Regions from separate parts of the Cobetia sp. 2AS genome, predicted to be linked through region 1. Evidence: predicted binding sites of a transcription regulator. Region 1 holds the regulator's gene; each other region holds the start of a gene.
The links. The regulator LexA, encoded in region 1, represses DNA repair genes until DNA is damaged. The targets are predictions, from matches to a motif close to TACTGTNTANNTANACAGTA.
Positions count from the first base shown of each region.

Region 2: a site for LexA is predicted at 2,731-2,750, ahead of dinB (DNA polymerase IV). Genes of this name have one in related genera too.
Region 3: a site for LexA is predicted at 2,006-2,025, ahead of QD356_RS02370 (YqiA/YcfP family alpha/beta fold hydrolase). Genes of this name have one in related genera too.
Region 4: a site for LexA is predicted at 1,913-1,932, ahead of umuD (translesion error-prone DNA polymerase V autoproteolytic subunit). Genes of this name have one in related genera too.

Region 1 is NZ_JARWKQ010000001.1:310,308-314,487, forward strand. Features, by position in the region: gene topA (type I DNA topoisomerase) at 1-214, shown strand, start outside; gene QD356_RS01360 (DUF6586 family protein) at 214-693, shown strand; gene QD356_RS01365 (hypothetical protein) at 946-1,185, shown strand; gene lexA (transcriptional repressor LexA) at 1,303-1,932, opposite strand; gene QD356_RS01375 (TetR/AcrR family transcriptional regulator) at 2,499-3,176, shown strand; gene QD356_RS01380 (L,D-transpeptidase) at 3,176-3,718, shown strand; gene nagZ (beta-N-acetylhexosaminidase) at 3,978-4,180, shown strand, end outside.
Region 2 is NZ_JARWKQ010000002.1:844,251-848,430, reverse strand. Features, by position in the region: gene QD356_RS08745 (glycosyltransferase family 2 protein) at 1-484, shown strand, start outside; gene QD356_RS08740 (biotin/lipoyl-binding protein) at 484-1,635, shown strand; gene dinB (DNA polymerase IV) at 1,654-2,712, opposite strand; gene QD356_RS08730 (Na+/H+ antiporter family protein) at 2,877-4,180, opposite strand, start outside.
Region 3 is NZ_JARWKQ010000001.1:550,180-554,359, forward strand. Features, by position in the region: gene cmoA (carboxy-S-adenosyl-L-methionine synthase CmoA) at 1-7, opposite strand, end outside; gene pgi (glucose-6-phosphate isomerase) at 212-1,915, shown strand; gene QD356_RS02370 (YqiA/YcfP family alpha/beta fold hydrolase) at 2,185-2,937, shown strand; gene parE (DNA topoisomerase IV subunit B) at 3,152-4,180, shown strand, end outside.
Region 4 is NZ_JARWKQ010000001.1:1,031,370-1,035,549, forward strand. Features, by position in the region: gene QD356_RS04365 (Y-family DNA polymerase) at 149-1,423, opposite strand; gene umuD (translesion error-prone DNA polymerase V autoproteolytic subunit) at 1,432-1,893, opposite strand; gene QD356_RS04375 (glutamate carboxypeptidase) at 2,155-3,390, shown strand; gene QD356_RS04380 (putative quinol monooxygenase) at 3,502-3,813, opposite strand; gene QD356_RS04385 (CoA-acylating methylmalonate-semialdehyde dehydrogenase) at 4,040-4,180, opposite strand, start outside.

The DNA.
Region 1 (4,180 bases):
GGCGCATGCCGACGAGCTGCCGGAGAAGTATCACTTCATTCTCGAAGCCCCGGATCAGGACCCGGACGGACGTCCGGCGCAGATTCGCTTCTCGCGCAAGGTCAAGGCTCAGTACGTCATGACCGATGAGGAAGGCAAGGCGACCGGTTGGAAGGCGACCTACGACAACGGCCGCTGGGTCGTCGAGGACAAGCGCAAGGGAGCCAAGAGCTGATGAGCCAGCGTGCCCGTACCAATCAGCTGCTGTATCAGGCCGAGTTGCTGCTGGCCCAGTCAGCAGCCTCTGGCGACGATGAGCATGCCGTGGCGCGTCGCATGGCCGGTGAAGAGGGCGCGCTCGCTCTGCTGGAGCTGGCGCTGGCGTCATTGCTGGAAGAGTGTGCCGTGACGGCGCGCTGGCCGCAGAGTAGCTGGCGCGAGCGCCTGGCGTCGCCGCCGACGCCCATCGCAGAGGTCGAGCAGCTGCGCAGCCTGTTGGAGCGCTCCGACAGCTGGTTGTCTGAGCTGGTCGCGGATGTGACCCGCCTGCATGAAGAGGGCGGCGTCGCTCGCCGCGAGGAATCGCGTTCGCGTGGTGATGGTCTGATCATCGCGGCAGCCTCGAGCGCCTCGCTGGCCGAGCGTCTCAGCGCCGCCATCACGGCATTCAAGGCGCTGCTGCCGCAGCTGCGCGAGTCGAGTGTCGAGTGGTAGGTCAAGGCGTTGATCTGGTGCTGCACGCTGGTGATGACTGGCGCATGGCAAGCGGGTGACGTTTCGCCTTCACGGGTGCTAGACTGATCGCATTGTGGCAAGCCCTGCATTCTCCGGTACGACCATGGCTCTGGCTGTGGTCGTACTTTTTTCTGCGTCGCTGATGGCAACGCGGTGCCGGGCTTGCCAGCCGTCGCGCTGACGATTACAACGACGCCGGTATCTCGCGAGATGCCGTGCAGGAGGAATGACGTGTCCGATCCCGCCGTACTTGAAATTGTGCAAATGGAAGATGGTGAAGTGATTCTGCGCGCCGCGGAAAGCGAAGGTGAGCCGCTGCTCAGCATTCGCATTTCGGACGAGGCCGCTGATCTGCTGCGTGACAATCGTTTCGAGGTCGCGCGTGAGATGATCGACCACGCCATCACCCGGACTCGCCTCTGGGATGGCGAAGAAGACGAGGACGAGCAGTCAGAAGGCATCGTGCATTGATTCATCGCTCGCGCTTCGCGCACAAAAAAACCCGCCTCGAGGCGGGTTTTTTTGTGCAATGCGTGCGGCTTTTCTGCTGCTCAGAACTCTGCGAGAAAAGCGCTGCTGGTCAAGGCCTCAGTGCAGGCCACCATCGCGGATGACGCCCACCCCGAGACCCTCGATCTCCAGGCTGTCCGTGCGCAGGTCGACCTTGATCGGCGAGAAGTCCTCGTTCTCGGCTTCCAGCCACACGTAATGCCCGTCACGGCGGAAGCGCTTGACGGTGACCTCATCCCCCAGACGTGCCACCACGATCTGCCCGTCACGCACGCTGCTGGTGCGGTGCACGGCCAGCAGGTCGCCTTCCAGAATCCCCACGTCCTTCATCGACACGCCGCGCACACGCAGCAGGTAGTCGGCAGCCGGCGAGAAGTAGTCGCTCGGCAGCGGGCAGTGACGGTCGATATGCTCGCTGGCAAGAATCGGGCTGCCGGCGGCCACTTCCCCGATCACCGGCAGACCATCGTTGGCGCTGTCGTCGACGTCAGCCAGCGACGGCACGCGAATGCCGCGTGAGGTGCCCGGCACCATCTCGATGGCGCCCTTGCGCTTGAGGGCGCGCAGATGCTCCTCGGCGGCATTCGGCGAGCGGAAGCCCAGCGCCTGGGCGATTTCGGCCCGCGTCGGCGGGTAGCCAGAGGACTTGATGGTCTTGATGATGAAGTCGAAGACATCCTGCTGGCGCGGAGTAAGCGGCTGGGTCATGGCATTGCCTTTGGCCTGGGGGGCATCTTGAGCTGACGGCACGGGGTGTGCATCCATACAACTGTCATTGTATCCAGTCATGGCGGTCATGCAAGGCATCGTGGCTTGCGTGGTGGCCTCATAGGGCAGGTAGTCGCCGGGTTATCGCTGTCTGGCGACTTTTCCTGCCGATATCCGAGGCATTCTTTCTTGAAGGGAATGTCTGGAAGTGAATGTCTGGAAGTGAATTTCTGGAGATGAATGTCTGGAGATGAACCCTGCCTGGCTCTGGCGGGGTGGTCAGTCACCGAGCATGACGAGTCCTTGAATCAGCACGGTCAGCGTTGAGGGAATATCAGGCTTGGCTAAACCTCTGGCGTTTGAAACGCGAGAGAATTGTCAGTCATGGCATGGCGCGCTAGAATCAAAGTGTTTCAAACGAATGTTCGCCGATGGTAGTGCTCACGGGTGTCATGATCGAACGCGCCTTGCGGTGAACCTGCACCACCTCATGAGAGAGTCGCCGCGCGGGGCTTGCGCCGTGACCTACGACTCCAGTCCTTTTCTACCTGACAAGGGTTCCGCCCATGGCCCAGACCGATACCGTTACCCGCATCCTCGATACTGCCGAGGTGCTGTTCGCCGAGCGCGGCTTCGCCGAGACCTCACTGCGCAACATCACCAGCAAGGCCAAGGTCAATCTGGCGGCGGTGAACTACCACTTCGGCTCCAAGAAATCGCTGATCCAGGCGGTCTTCGCGCGCTATCTCGACCCGTTCAGTGAGCGTTTCCACGCGGCACTCGACAGCGTCGAGCAGCAATACGCCGGGCGTCAGGTGCCGCTGGAGGTCCTGCTGGAGGTGATGGCGCGTACCGTGCTGGAGGTGCCGGCCGAGCGCAACAGCCTGCGTACCTTCATGCGCCTGCTCGGGCTGGCCTATACCCAGGGTCAGGGCCACATGCGGCGCTATATCCGCGAGCACTACGGCACGGTCTTCAGCCGCTTCGCCGAGCTTCTGAAGCTGGCGACGCCTGATCTGCCGGACAACGAGCGCTTCTGGCGTCTGCACTTCATGCTCGGCAGCGTGATCTTCACCTTCTCGGGCCTGGATGCGCTGCGCGATATCGAGGAGGCCGAGTACGGCCATCACACCACGGTGCGTGAGCTGATCCAGCACATGCGGCCGGTGGTGGTCGCGGCGATGGCAGCGCCGCTGCCTGCCTCGCTCGGGGATGGTGAGGCGGTCACCCAGGCGGCCAGCTGATGGCCTGCTGGGTAGCGGTGGACCTCTCGCGCCAGAGCCTTGAGATACGCAATGACGCGCCGAGTGGCAGTCGTGATGCGCCGCCCCCCGCGGCCAGCTCTGATGCGCTGGTGCACGCCTGCGCGATCTCCAGCGGCCTCAACGGTATCGGCGAGCTCGACGGCAGCGGTTGCACGCCAACCGGCTGGCATGTGATTCGTGCCGCCATCGGGGCGGGCAATCCGCGTGGCGCCGTCTATCGCGGCCGGCGCTTCACGGGCGAGGTGTTCACGCCCGAGCTTGCCTTGGAGCATCCTGAGCGAGACTGGATCCTGACGCGCATTCTGTGGCTCAGCGGCCGCGAGCTCGGCGTCAATCGTGGTCGCAATGCCCGCGGCGAGCGGGTCGATAGCCTGCGTCGCTACATCTATTTTCATGGCACGCCCAGCACGGAGCCCATGGGGGTAGCGGCGTCCCACGGCTGCATTCGCTTGCGTGATGACGACCTGCTGCGACTCTTTGCCGAGGCTGTGCCCGGCACTCCGGTGCTGCTGCATGCCTGAAGGCGTTGGTGTCCGAGTCTGATACCCTCCATGAGCTGTCACCGGAATCTACGTGACAGCCCCTTGCCGGGGCGCAGCTGGCCGCGACTGTTCGATAGGGGTTCAGTCGGCTAGAATTGCGCCTTTCCTCGCGCTGGCAGCCTGATTCATCACGTTTCTTCCAGGCTGCCGAGCCCCGTAAAAGACATGAAGTCCTGGCGGTCGTGATTCCTCTCTTCACGGGACATCACTGCCGCAGGCCATGGACAGGAAGGATGACATGACACAGCCACTGGGCTCCGTAATGGTCGATGTTGCGGGGCTGACCCTCGCCCGCGACGAACGTGAACTGCTGGCACGCCCTGCCGTCGGGGGCGTCATCCTGTTTGCGCGCAATTGCGCCTCTCCCGAGCAGGTGCTGGAGCTGAGCCGCGAGATTCGCAGCGTCAATCCGCACCTGCTGATCGCCATCGATCAGGAAGG
Region 2 (4,180 bases), on a different contig from region 1:
GGATGGCCCGGAAACTCTGCGCAGTCTGGCGAGTCAGCGCATGCGCTGGGAGGGCGATCTCTATTTCATCTACCTGCGCAAGCATTGGCGCGGCATGCGGCCGCGCTTGATGGGGTGGCCCGGCACGCTGTTCACGATGACCTACGGCTTGGTGCAAAGCGTGGCGCTGCCTTTCCTGATCGGTGGCTATGTCATCTGGTGGTACGCCACCCAGCCACTGGTGCATGCGGTGTCGATCAGCGTGCTGCTCTACCTCATCTATCTGCTGCTGTGCAGCTGGTACGCGCTGGCCGGGCTTTGCTGTGTCAGTCGCGATATTCCGGTCGCGCTCAGGAACATGGTCTGGCTGCCGGTGCTTCCGTTCTACCAGCTGAGCATGCGTCTGTTGGCACTGGTCGCGATTCTCAATGAAATGCTGCGTCGCAGCCACGAAGAAACCAGCATGGCCCCGTGGTGGGTCCTGCGCCGAGGAAAACGCTTCTGATGGATATTCGATTTGACCCGGAAAAGTCTCGTCACCCGGACCAGCAGTCCGGGCTGAAGGTTCCCTACGCCAAGGCCAGACGGGGCGGAGGGCGCTGGCGCTGGATAGGGCTGATGGCTCTGGTACTGGTGCCGGTGGTGGCCTTCTCCTGGTATGCGCTGCGCGACCGCTTGCTGCTGTCGGCCCCGGCGGTACTGACGCACGAGCCGCTGGTGATCACCAGTCCGCGTGATGCGCGTGTCGTGGATGTGCCTCAGCGTGCCGGCCAGCGCGTCAAGCAGGGCAACCCCCTGTTCGTGCTCGAGGATGGTGAGCTGGAGGCCGATCGCACCGCGCTCAAGGAGATTCTGGCCACGCTGCCCGCCAAGGGCGCACAGCAAGAGAGCGAGTCGCTGGTCGATACCGCTCGCCAGCGGGTCGATAACGCCGAGGCCTCGTTGCGCTTCCAATCTGGTCTGGCTGACAAGTTCGATGACTTCCGTCGCCAGGGTGAGGTCCCCCTGACGGATCTCGCCAGTATCCACGTGGCTCGTGCCAGTGCTCAGGATCAGCTGTCGGGAGCGCGTGAGAACCTGCTGCTGCAGCTGCGAGAGAATACGCGCTCCGAGCTGGCTGGCCCGGTAGTTCAGCGCCGTCAGGACCTGACCCGCCAGCTGGCGCGTATCGAAGCCAGCATCGCGGCGATGTCCTTGATGGCGGCTCAGGATGGCCTGTTGGCCAAGAGCTACGTGCAGCCTGGTCAGCAGGTGAGTGCTGGCGAACCTCTGGGCGTGCTGGTGCCTGCCAATGCGCCGGAACTGCATGCCTATTTCTCGCCGAAATATGTCGGCAAGGTGGCTGTCGGGCGAGTGGCCGAGGCACATTTCGCGGATGGCCGCAGTGTATTGGCGCGTATCGTGGCGCCGCCGGAGCTGACCCAGAAGCTGCCCTCACAGCTGGCGGGCCCCTTCGACGCCAATCAGGCGATGCTCGAAGTCAGGTTGCGCCCCCTCGAAGCCATCGATGTTCAGCATGATGTAGAAGGTCTGCCGCTGGAGATTCGTCTGCGTTCTCCATCGGCGCTCTGGGGAGATTGGGGCGATGAAGGTGAAGCGGATACCACTGCGGCAGAGCGCTCTTCGCCCGAGGCGAAGGCGAAGGCGGAAGCATGACTGCGAACGAGCAAGGCGCTAGAACAATCCCAGCTGCTGGGCGTCCTCGCGGGCCTTGAGGCGCACGCCGACGCCCAGCAGGCGGACAGGGCGATGCCCGCGTTGCCAGGCTTGCTCCATCAGCAGGGCGAAGCTGTTGGCGCTCGGCAGCGTGGTGGTCGAGGCGGGGAGCAGGCTTTCCAGCGTGGTGCTCTCGAAGTTGTTGAAGCGGATCTTGACGAACTGCTTGGCCAGCACCGGCTGGTCATGGCGGGCGTGACGGCTGGTCAGGCGTTCGAGCAGGGCGGGCAGGCGCTCGAGGCAGGCTGGCAGGTCGGGCAGGTCGTGATCGAAGGTGTGCTCGACACTGATCGACTTGCGCTCGCGCTCGACACGCACCGGTCGCTCATCGATGCCGTGCGCCAGTTCGTGCAGGCGGGTGCCGAACTTGCCGAAGTGCTCGGCCAGCGTCGTTAGCGGCGTGGTGCGCATGTCCTCGCAGGTGGTGATGCCCAGGCGTGTCAGACGCGCCAGCGTCGCTGGGCCGACCCCATGCAGCTTGCCGACGGGCAGCTGGCGGATGAAGGCGTCGCTGGTCTCGGGCGTGATCACCGTCAGGCCGTCGGGCTTTTCCCAGTCACTGGCGATCTTGGCCAGAAACTTGTTGGCGGCCACGCCAAGGGAGAGGGTGATGCCGGTGCGCTTGAGCGCCTCTTCCTTCAACCAGCGCGCCATCCAGGTGGCGCTGCCCTGAAAGTCAGTCACGGCGCTGACATCCAGATAGGCCTCATCCAGCGAGAGGGGCTCCACCAGAGGCGTCAGTTCATGGAAGAGTGCCTGGATCTCGGCGGAAACGGCGCGGTAGCGCTCGAAGTCCGGTGGCACCAGAATCAGCTGTGGGCACAGGCGCAGCGCGCGGGCAGTCGACATCGCCGAGCGTACACCGAAGGCACGCGCGGGATAATTGCAGGTGGCGATGACACCGCGTTGCTCGGTGCGGCCACCGATGGCGATGGGCACCTCGCGCCACTCGGGATGGCGGAGCATCTCGACGGCGGCATAGAAGCAATCGCAGTCGGCGTGGAGGATCTTGCGCATGCGCGCATCATGCTAAAAGACTGGATGGCTGTCCAGTGGCGGTACCCATTCATTGCGCCTGAGCCGGCTCCGCAACGACAACGCCCGACAGTGAGGAAGGTCCTCTCTGTCGGGCGTTGGCATGTCTGGCATCTCGCTTGGGCGCGAGACTGTCGCTCAGCGGATTACAGCGTCATCGCGGCCACCCAGCCGAACACGATCAGAGGGATGTTGTAGTGGATGAAGGTCGGCACCACGCTGTCCCAGATGTGGTCGTGCTGCTGATCGACATTCAGGCCGGCCGTCGGGCCGAGGGTCGAGTCAGAGGCCGGTGAACCGGCATCCCCCAGCGCGGCGGCGGTGCCGATCAGCGCGACGGTGGCCAGCGGCGAGAAGCCGAATTGCAGCGCCAGCGGTACGTAGATGGCGGCAATGATCGGAATGGTCGAGAAGCTGGAGCCGATGCCGAGGGTGATGAACAGGCCGACCATCAGCATGACCAGCGCGGCCAGCGGCTTGTTGTCACCGATGATGTGGAAGGAGGCGTCGACCAGGGTCTGGATATCGCCGGTGGCCTTCATCACGGAAGCGAAACCTGCCGCCGAGATCATGATGAAGCCGATCAGCGCCATCATGCGCATGCCGGACGTGAAGAGGTCATCCGCTTCGTTCCACTTGAATAGACCACCCAGCGAGAGGATGGCGAAGCCGACCAGCCCGCCGAGAATCATCGAGCCGGAATACAGCTGAATGCCGAGGGCGGCGATGATGGCGACGCCTGCCATGATCAGGCCGCTCTTGGACGGCGTGTGCATGGGCGTGTGGTGCGGTACGTTGCTGGACTTGATCTCGCGGGTCGCGTAGTCACGCGGCTTGCGGTAGGAGACGAACAGCGCCGTCAGCAGGCCGAGAAACATGCCGCCGACGGGAATCGCCATCGCCATCGGCACCATGCCGCGGGTCACGTCGAGGCCGAGCGACTGGCCGGCCTCATTGATGTTGGCCAGCAGGATGTCGTTGAGGAAGATGGAGCCGAAACCGACCGGCAGCAGCATGTAGGGCGCGGTCAGGCCGAAGGTCAGTGCACAGGCCACGGCGCGACGATCCAGGCGCAGGCGGTTCATGGCGACCAGCAGCGGCGGAATCAGGATCGGGATGAAGGCGATGTGAACCGGAATCAGGTTCTGGGAGGAAATCGCGACCAGGGTCACGCTGCCCAGCAGGCCGTACTTGATGGCCGTCTGGCGGCGCGGCGTGCTTTCGCCATTGAGCAGGCCGATCAGGCGTGCGGCGAGCAGGTCCGGCAAACCGGAGCGAGACAGGGCGACGGCGAAGGCACCGAGGGTAGCGTAGGCCAGCGCGACCTTGGCGCCGCCGCCGACACCGTCATTGAAGGCGCCGAGCGTGTCGGTCAGAGACAGGCCGCTGAACAGACCGCCGACCAGGGCGCCGGCGACCAGCGCGAAGACGACCGAGACGCGAGCCAACG
Region 3 (4,180 bases), 240 kb from region 1:
CACTCATGGATCAAGGCTTCATCGGGCAGTGGGCCAGGGCGACATGCCTGTGGCCGAGGACCGGCCGGGCAGAGCGCCCCGTCGGGCCCGCCATTCTACGCATTCGGCGCCCGTGACGCACCCGTCACGGCCGGCGGGTGATGCCTCCATCAATCGATTTCAGGCCGGGCCATGCAGGGCCGGTCATTACACTTCAAGGAGAGAGGTGGCCATGTCCACTCAATCAGCGGCACGTTCTGCGCGTCGTAATACCCAGGCCTGGCAGGCTCTCGCGCGCCATCATCAAGAGCATATGGCCGATGTGCATCTGAAGGACCTGTTCGCCGAGGATGCGGCGCAAGGGCGTGACCGAGTGGCGACCTTCACACGCTCTGCCGCGGGGTTGCGTCTGGATCTTTCCAAGCAGCGCCTCAAGGGCGAGACCCTGAAGCTGCTGCTGGAGCTGGCGCGCGAAACCGGCGTCGAGCAGGGTATCAAGCGCCTGCTGGCCGGTGAGCATGTCAATCGCTCCGAAGACCGTCCGGCGCTGCACGCCGCGCTGCGTCTGCCGCGCTCCGCCAGCCTCGAGGTAGATGGTGAGGACATCGTGCCGGCCATCCACGAGAGCCTCGAGCACCTGGCCGAGATGGTCGGCACCTTCCACAGTGGCCAATGGCGCGGCGCCACCGGCAAGCCGATCACCGACGTGGTCAATCTCGGTGTCGGTGGCTCGGACCTCGGTCCATTGATGGTCTCCAGCGCCCTGAGCGATTGCCGTCCCAAGGACATCCACGAGATCGGCGTGCACTTCGCCTCGACCATGGATGGCTCCCAGCTGGCGGATTATCTGGAATCCTTCAGCCCGGAAACCACGCTGTTCATCCTGTCCTCCAAGTCATTCTCGACCATCGATACGCTGTCCAATGCCCGCACTGCCCGCGACTGGCTGAAGTCACGCCTCGACCCGGAAGGGCGCCTGGAGGCGCTGATCAACCGTCAGCACTTCATCGGCGCTTCTGCCAAGCCGGAGAAGATGACCGAGTGGGGCATCGCGCCGGAACATCAGCTGCTGTTCTGGGATTGGGTCGGCGGGCGCTATTCGCTGTGGGGCACGATCGGTCTGCCCATCGCGCTCAATGTCGGCATGGACAACTTCCGTCGCCTGCTGGCCGGGGCGCATGAGCTGGATGAGCACTTCCGCACCGCGCCGCTGGAAGACAACCTGCCGGTGCTGCTGGCGCTGGCCGGGATCTGGAACAACAACTTCCTCGATATCCGCGCCCACTCCATCCTGCCCTACGATGGTCGCCTGGAATACTTCGCAAGCTACCTCGAGCAGCTGGAGATGGAATCCAACGGCAAGTCAGTGACCAACGATGGCGAGATGATCGACTACTCGACCTGTCCGGTGCTGTGGGGCCAGCTGGGGCCGAACGCCCAGCACGCCTTCTATCAGCTGCTGCACCAGGGCACCCAGGCGGTCGAGTGTGACTTCATCGCGCCGATGTGCCGTTATGATCACGTCGAGGACGCCGAGACACGCGCCCACCTCAAGGCACAGCACCGTCTGACGCTGGCCAACTGCTTCGCCCAGTCACGTGTGCTGATGCTGGGTGATGACGCCATCCCCGGTGATGAGGCGCAGCCGAACCACAAGCGCTACCGTGGCAATCAGCCGTCGACCACGCTGCTGCTGGAGACGCTGACACCGGAAACGCTGGGTGCGTTGATTGCGCTCTACGAGCAGAAGGTCTTCGTTCAGGCCACCATCTGGGATATCAACCCGTTCGATCAGTGGGGTGTGGAGCTGGGCAAGCAGATCGCCACCGCCACCGAAGCGACCATGACCACCGGCGAAGGCTTCGAGACGCTGGATGCCTCCAGCCGTGCGCTGATCGAAGCGGTGTGGGCAGCCCAGGATCAGGACCCGCGCTGAGCCCACGGCGGATGTGAGTGAGAGTGAGAGTGTGTGAGTGAGGGCATGCTGATATGCCATGCAAGACGAGCGGCGGCGTCAGTCGTCGCTCTCTGTTGATTTATACAGTATTCTCGCTATCCTATAAGCGAATCAATCGTTTACACTAGACAGCACGACGCGGACCGTCGAAATCCCTGCTTCCAGCGTATGAACGCTCGAGATATGCCCAGCCATCTTGAGGCGTGGGAGGGAAGGTTTCGCGGTCTGGCGTGTTGTCGGGAGTGCTGATGGCCAATTCCCCCTTTCCGTCAGATACGGCAGTGATGCACGCCACCGCGCCCGTCAAGGGTCTGCTGTATCTGCACGGCTTCAATTCGGCCAGTTGTTCGCCCAAGGCACGCTTGATGCAGCGCGCGGCAGAGCAGTTCGGCCTGCCGTGCGTGATGCCGGACATCCCCCCGGAGCCCGGCGCGGGTCAGGCGGCGGTCAACGCGGCCTATCTCACGTTGTGTGAGCGCCTGGCGCTGGACCCCGCAGACCCTGCCTGTGATGACGCCATCATGGTGATCGGCAGTTCCATGGGCGGCTTTCTGGCCACCTGGCTGGTCGCGCGTGAGGCCGCGCGCCTCGAGGGGCCGTCTGGTCCCTCTCAGAGCGTCTGGCGTCAGGGGCCGCGCAGCGTGCTGATCAATCCGGCCGTGCGTCCCGCGCGACTGGTCAGCGAATGGCTCGGTTCGGTGCATGCCAACCCCTATACCGGCGTGACGTTCACCGTCACCGAGGATTTCGGGCCCGGACTGCTCGCATTGGAAGCGGAACCGGTTACGGCGCAGCGCACCCTGGTGCTGTTGGCGACGGCCGATGAGACATTGGATGTCAATGATGCCGCAGGGCTCTATCAGGGAAGTCGCTTGATCATCACGCCGGGTGGCGATCACGGCTTTGCGCAGCTGGCGGAATATCTGCCGGCGATCATGGCGCATGGCGGGCACCGGCTGGCCCCCGCCACCGCAGCGGCGATGCATGTCGCGCCGGACTAGCAGGTAATGCGCGTGGTGCTTTCTGCTACGACACACCACGACCTGGCTGGGCACGGCACCTCTTGGCACGACATGGATTGGCACGACTTGGCAGGGCGTTCGATGCTGAACGCCAGGCGCCGGTCTCTCATTTTTCAGGAATTCGTTGTCCGTCTCGCGCACGTGAAATGGCGAGTCGGATGGCGGACGTCAACACCAAGGACACAAGGCTGCGATGAGTCAGTACAGCGCCAGTTCCATTGAGGTCCTCTCCGGCCTCGAACCGGTCCGCAAGCGGCCCGGCATGTATACCGACACTTCTCGGCCCAACCATCTGGCGCAGGAAGTCATCGACAACTCCGTCGATGAGGCGCTGGCGGGGCACGCGAAGGAAATCCGCGTGCGCCTGCTCGAGAATGGCGGTATCGAGGTCGGCGATGACGGTCGTGGCATGCCCACTGACATCCACCCCGAGCATGGTGTGACCGGCATCGAGCTGATCCTCACCAAGCTGCACGCGGGGGGCAAGTTCTCCCAGGACAGCTATCGCTTCTCGGGCGGCCTGCACGGCGTGGGGGTCTCGGTGGTCAACGCCCTGTCGACACGCCTTGAGGTGGAAGTCTGCCGTGAGGGTCTGCGTCAGCGCATTGCCTTCGAGAATGGCGAGAAGGTCGAGGAGCTGAGTCAGATCGGTACCGTCGGCAAGCGCAATACCGGCACTCTGGTGCGTTTCTGGCCGGACGAGAGCTACTTCGACAGTCCGCGTCTGGCGATGGCGCGCCTGCGTCACCTGCTGCGCGCCAAGGCGGTATTGTGCCCGGGGCTCAAAGTCGTGCTGACCGAGACGGATGGCAGCGAGACGACCTGGCACTACGAGGATGGCCTACGCGACTATCTGCTCGGCGCCACCGATGGTTTCGAGCGACTGCCGGAATCGCCGTTCGTCGGTCATTTCGAGGATGAGGAGCATGGCGTCGACTGGGCCATCCAGTGGCTGCCGGAAGGCGGCGAGCTGGTGCAGGAGCCCTACGTCAATCTGATCCCCACGCCGCTGGGCGGCACCCACGTCAATGGCCTGCGTTCCGGCCTGCTCGAGGCGCTCAAGGAATTCTGTGACTACCGCAGTCTGCTGCCGCGTGGCGTCAAGCTGAGTGCGGATGACCTGTGGGAGCGCGCCGCCTTCGTGCTGTCGGTGAAGATGCTCGATCCACAGTTCGCCGGTCAGACCAAGGAGCGCCTGTCCTCGCGCAGCGTCGCCGCCTTC
Region 4 (4,180 bases), 720 kb from region 1:
TGTGGGTGCAACAATCCGATCAGATTACGCGCGATATCTACGCATTCACTCCCTTCATGCCTTCTGCGGTATGAGCGCCGAGGAAAGGGATTGTATTGCTGATGGTTGTGGCGGTCGAAATTGCGCTCAGAGCTTTCGGCCAAGCCCACTAACGCAACCGCTTCAATTCCTGCCAGTTGGTGGTGTAGCGGGCGCTGCGGTGGGCGCAGCGCAGTTGCCAGGCGGCGTCGGGGCGTGCGACGCCGAGGCGCACGGTGCCGCGGCCCATCTTCTGATTCATGGCGTCCAGTGTCGCCATCAGCTGCTGACTGCGTTCACGCCTGGCGATATCCGTTTCGTCGTCGAGCAGCGAGAGTTGCTCGCGTGGCTGATCGATGAGATCGAGCAGCATCACGCCAGCCTTCATGAAGCGATAGCCGCGCAGGTAGATACGCTCCAGCGCCTGTTGCGCGGCGGCGAGTATCTCGCGGCTGTCATTGGTGGGGGCGGGCAGCTCGATAATGGTGCTGGGTGAGTATTGCGGCAGGTCGGGCCGGTGGCGATTGCTCTTGAGGAAGACCAGCACGGCGCGTGTCAGGCTGCCTTGATGGCGCAGTTTCTCTGCGCCGCGCTGGGCATGTTGGCGGATGGCGTCCCTGAGTTCATTCAAGTCACCGGTCATGCGCCCGAAGGAGCGCGAGGTCATGATGCGCTGGCGGGCGTCATCGGCATCATTCATCTCGAAGCAGGGCGTGCCTTGCAGTTCGCGCGCGGTGCGTTCCAGTACCACGGAATACCGCTGGCCGATGGCGCGCGGGTCGGCGCAGCGCAGGTCCCAGGCAGTGTGCAGGCCTTGCAGTGCCAGGCGTTCGACCAATCGTCGGCCCACGCCCCAGACATCGCCCAGTGGCGTATCGGCCAGCAGGCGCTGGGTGCCGACTTCATTGGGCTCCAGCACGCAGACACCGCCGAATTCCGGACGCTTCTTGGCAGCGCGATTGGCCAACTTGGCCAGCGTTCGAGTTGGTGCGACCCCGACACACACGGGAATGCCGGTGAACTTGCGGACATTGCGGTGCAGGGTGCGGCTCAATGTCAGCATCGAGTTGCGATCAAAACCATCGAAACGCACGAACATCTCATCGATGGAGTAGGGCTCGACCCCGGCGGAATATTCCTCCAGCACCTCACGCACGCGCGCCGACATGTCACCATACAACTCATAGTTGGAGGAGAGCAGGTGGATGCGCCCCTCACGGACGAGTGGCTGTAGCTGGAAGGCGGGGGTGCCCATCTCCACGCCCAGCGCCTTGAGCTCGTTGGAGCGCGCGATCACGCAGCCGTCATTGTTGGACATCACGCCGACAGGGCGGCCCTCCAGGCGCGGGTCGAACACCCGCTCGCAGCTGGCGTAGAAGTTGTTGCAGTCGACCAGTCCGATCATCGGCGTCTTCATACCGCGTATTCGTGGATGACGGAACGCACCACCCCCCAGACCTGGCATTCGAGGTCGAAGATCGCGACCGGCGGATACAGGGCATTGCCGGAGCTCAGATAGGGGCGCTGACCGATCAGCTCATAACGCTTGACCACCACCTCACCCTCGACCAGTGCCACCACGATATGCCCGGGACGGGCATCGATGGAGCGGTCTACCACCAGGGTGTCGCCCTCATAGATGCCGAAGCCTTCCATGCTGTCACCCGCCACCGTCATGAAGAAGGTCGCTGCCGGGCGCTTGATCAGCCGCTCGTTGAGGTCCAGCGTGCGCCCCGCGTAATCCTCGGCCGGCGAGGGGAAGCCGGAAATGCCAGCGCGCCCCGTGATGTGGGGGTGTGGCAGTGCACAGGGCTCCGGCGCTGGATGAGGGCGAGCCAGCGAGGCGTGGGACGGCTGAGCGGCAGATACGGTCATGGGTGGGGTCTCCTTTCGATACTGTATTCATATACAGTATCGGCGCTGAGAAGCCCTCAGGCAACCGATAATCCCTGCGAGTGCTGCACATTCACGAGACGCAGATCAGATGAGGTGCACCTGTGTTCAATGGTGGGCGGCAGGTAAAGCTGCTAGCGGAAAAAATTTCCCGGTAGGCCTCGCGTTTGCGTTTGCCTGATATCCGCCTTACCTTCGTTATTTCTTATATAACAATATTAGAGGTGGAAAATGCGGCTTCCGATGTTGGCGGTGGGTTTGGCATGCGGTATGTGCAGTGCCGGTGCGCAAGCGGCGGACTATCAGGATGTGCAGGATGCCGTCGAGCAACAGCGAGCGCCTCTGCTGGAGACGCTGGAAACACTGGTCAACGTGGATTCGGGAACGGGCTACCGTGAAGGCTTGAATGACGTTGAGGCAATGCTGACCCAGCATCTCGAAGCGCTTGGCGCACAGGTGGAAACGCACCCTGCCAAGACCTATGGCGGCAATACGATTGTCGGTCGCCTGCAGGGAGATGGCAGTCGCAAGATCATGTTGATGATTCACTACGACACCGTCTTCGATGAAGGCGCCGCCACGGAGCGTGCCTTCCGTATCGAGGATGGGCGTGCCTATGGCCCGGGCGTGGGCGATGCCAAGGGTGGCGCAGCCGTTATTCTGCACAGTCTCGAGGCGCTGAAGTCGCTCGGGTTTGATGACTATGGCCAGGTGACGGTTGTCTTCAATCCTGATGAGGAGAAGGGCTCGCCGGGCTCGCATGACCTGATTCATGAGCTATCGGCAGATCAGGATGCCGTGCTGGTATTCGAGCCTACCTTCGCTGACCCGGGAGTCGATGCCGTCACCGTCGTCACCAAGGGCATCAACTATGCGTTTCTCGAGGTGAAGGGCCGTGCCTCCCATGCCGGTGGCGCACCAGAGGAAGGGCGCAACGCCATCATGGAGTTGTCTCATCAGCTGCTGCAGTTGAATGAGCTTGATGATGCGGACAAGGAGACGACGCTCAACTGGACGATCGTCGAGGGCGGCGTCAAGCGTAACGTGATTCCGGAGCATGCCAGGGCGGAAGGTGATATGCGCTACTTCGATAGCAGCGAGTATCAGCGTGTCCTGGAAGAAGCGCAGGCTATCACGAAGAACCAGTTGATCGATGATACCGAAGTGGAGTTCCATCTCGAGAAGGGGCGTCCGCCGCTGCCTGACAATCCGCAGAGTCAGCAGCTGGCCGAGCAGGCCCAGAAGATCTATCAAGAGTTGGGGCAGACACTGCAAGCGGTCGAGATCGGTGGCGGCACCGATGCAGCCTACGCCTATCATGCAGATTCCGATAAACCGGCAGTGCTCGAATCCCTGGGTCTCGTCGGCGGCGGCTATCACAGCGATCAGGAGTTCGTGCTGGTCGATAGCGTCGTGCCACGCCTTTACCTGACGACACGAATGATCATGCAGTTGTCCGAGGATCAGCCGCAGGAGTGAAACCGGGGCTGTAGCGGTAAATGATATGCCGTCATGGCAGCAAACCCGATAAAAAAGCCCGGCCTCCTGGAGGCCGGGCTTTTTGGGGCTTTCCCAATGCTGTTCTGTCTATCAGCCCGCCGGGCTCAGAATGCGGATATCGCCATCGGCGATCCAGTCACCGGCGTTGTCGCGGAAGCGCTGCATGTGTTCGGTCTCACGGTGGGCCTGCAGCGCATCGTGGGATTCCCAGGCTTCCACCACGGTGATGGTGTCGGGGCGTGGGTCGTTGTCCTTGTCGGCGGCGCGTTCGGAGTCCAGACACGGGTGGTAGGCGTGGCAGCCATCTTCCTCGCGCACGGTGGGCGCGACGGCGCAGAGTTCATTGAAGACATCTTGGACGTGGCCTTCCTTGGCGGTAACGGTGGCGATTACCCAGATCATCTTGGCTCCTTGTGACGGTGCTGACCGCCGGTGTTGTCGGGATTCTCGTGATGAGATGTCCTGACTATGTGGAGCCGTTTCTGGCCACTGCAAGGGGCAGGGGCTGACTGCCGGCATGACCCTGCATGATGAGCACATGAAAGCGCCGGACAGCAGGGCTGTCCGGCGCAGTTGTCATCAGGCGATGATCCGCGTTCGTGATGGGTCAGAAAGCGAAGGCGATGGATCAGGACGGGAAGGCGAACTGGGCGCCTTCACGCAGACCGGCGGAAGGCCAGCGCTGGGTGATGGTCTTGCGGCGAGTGTAGAAGCGCACCGCATCCGGGCCGTAGGCGGACAGATCGCCGAACAGCGAGCGCTTCCAGCC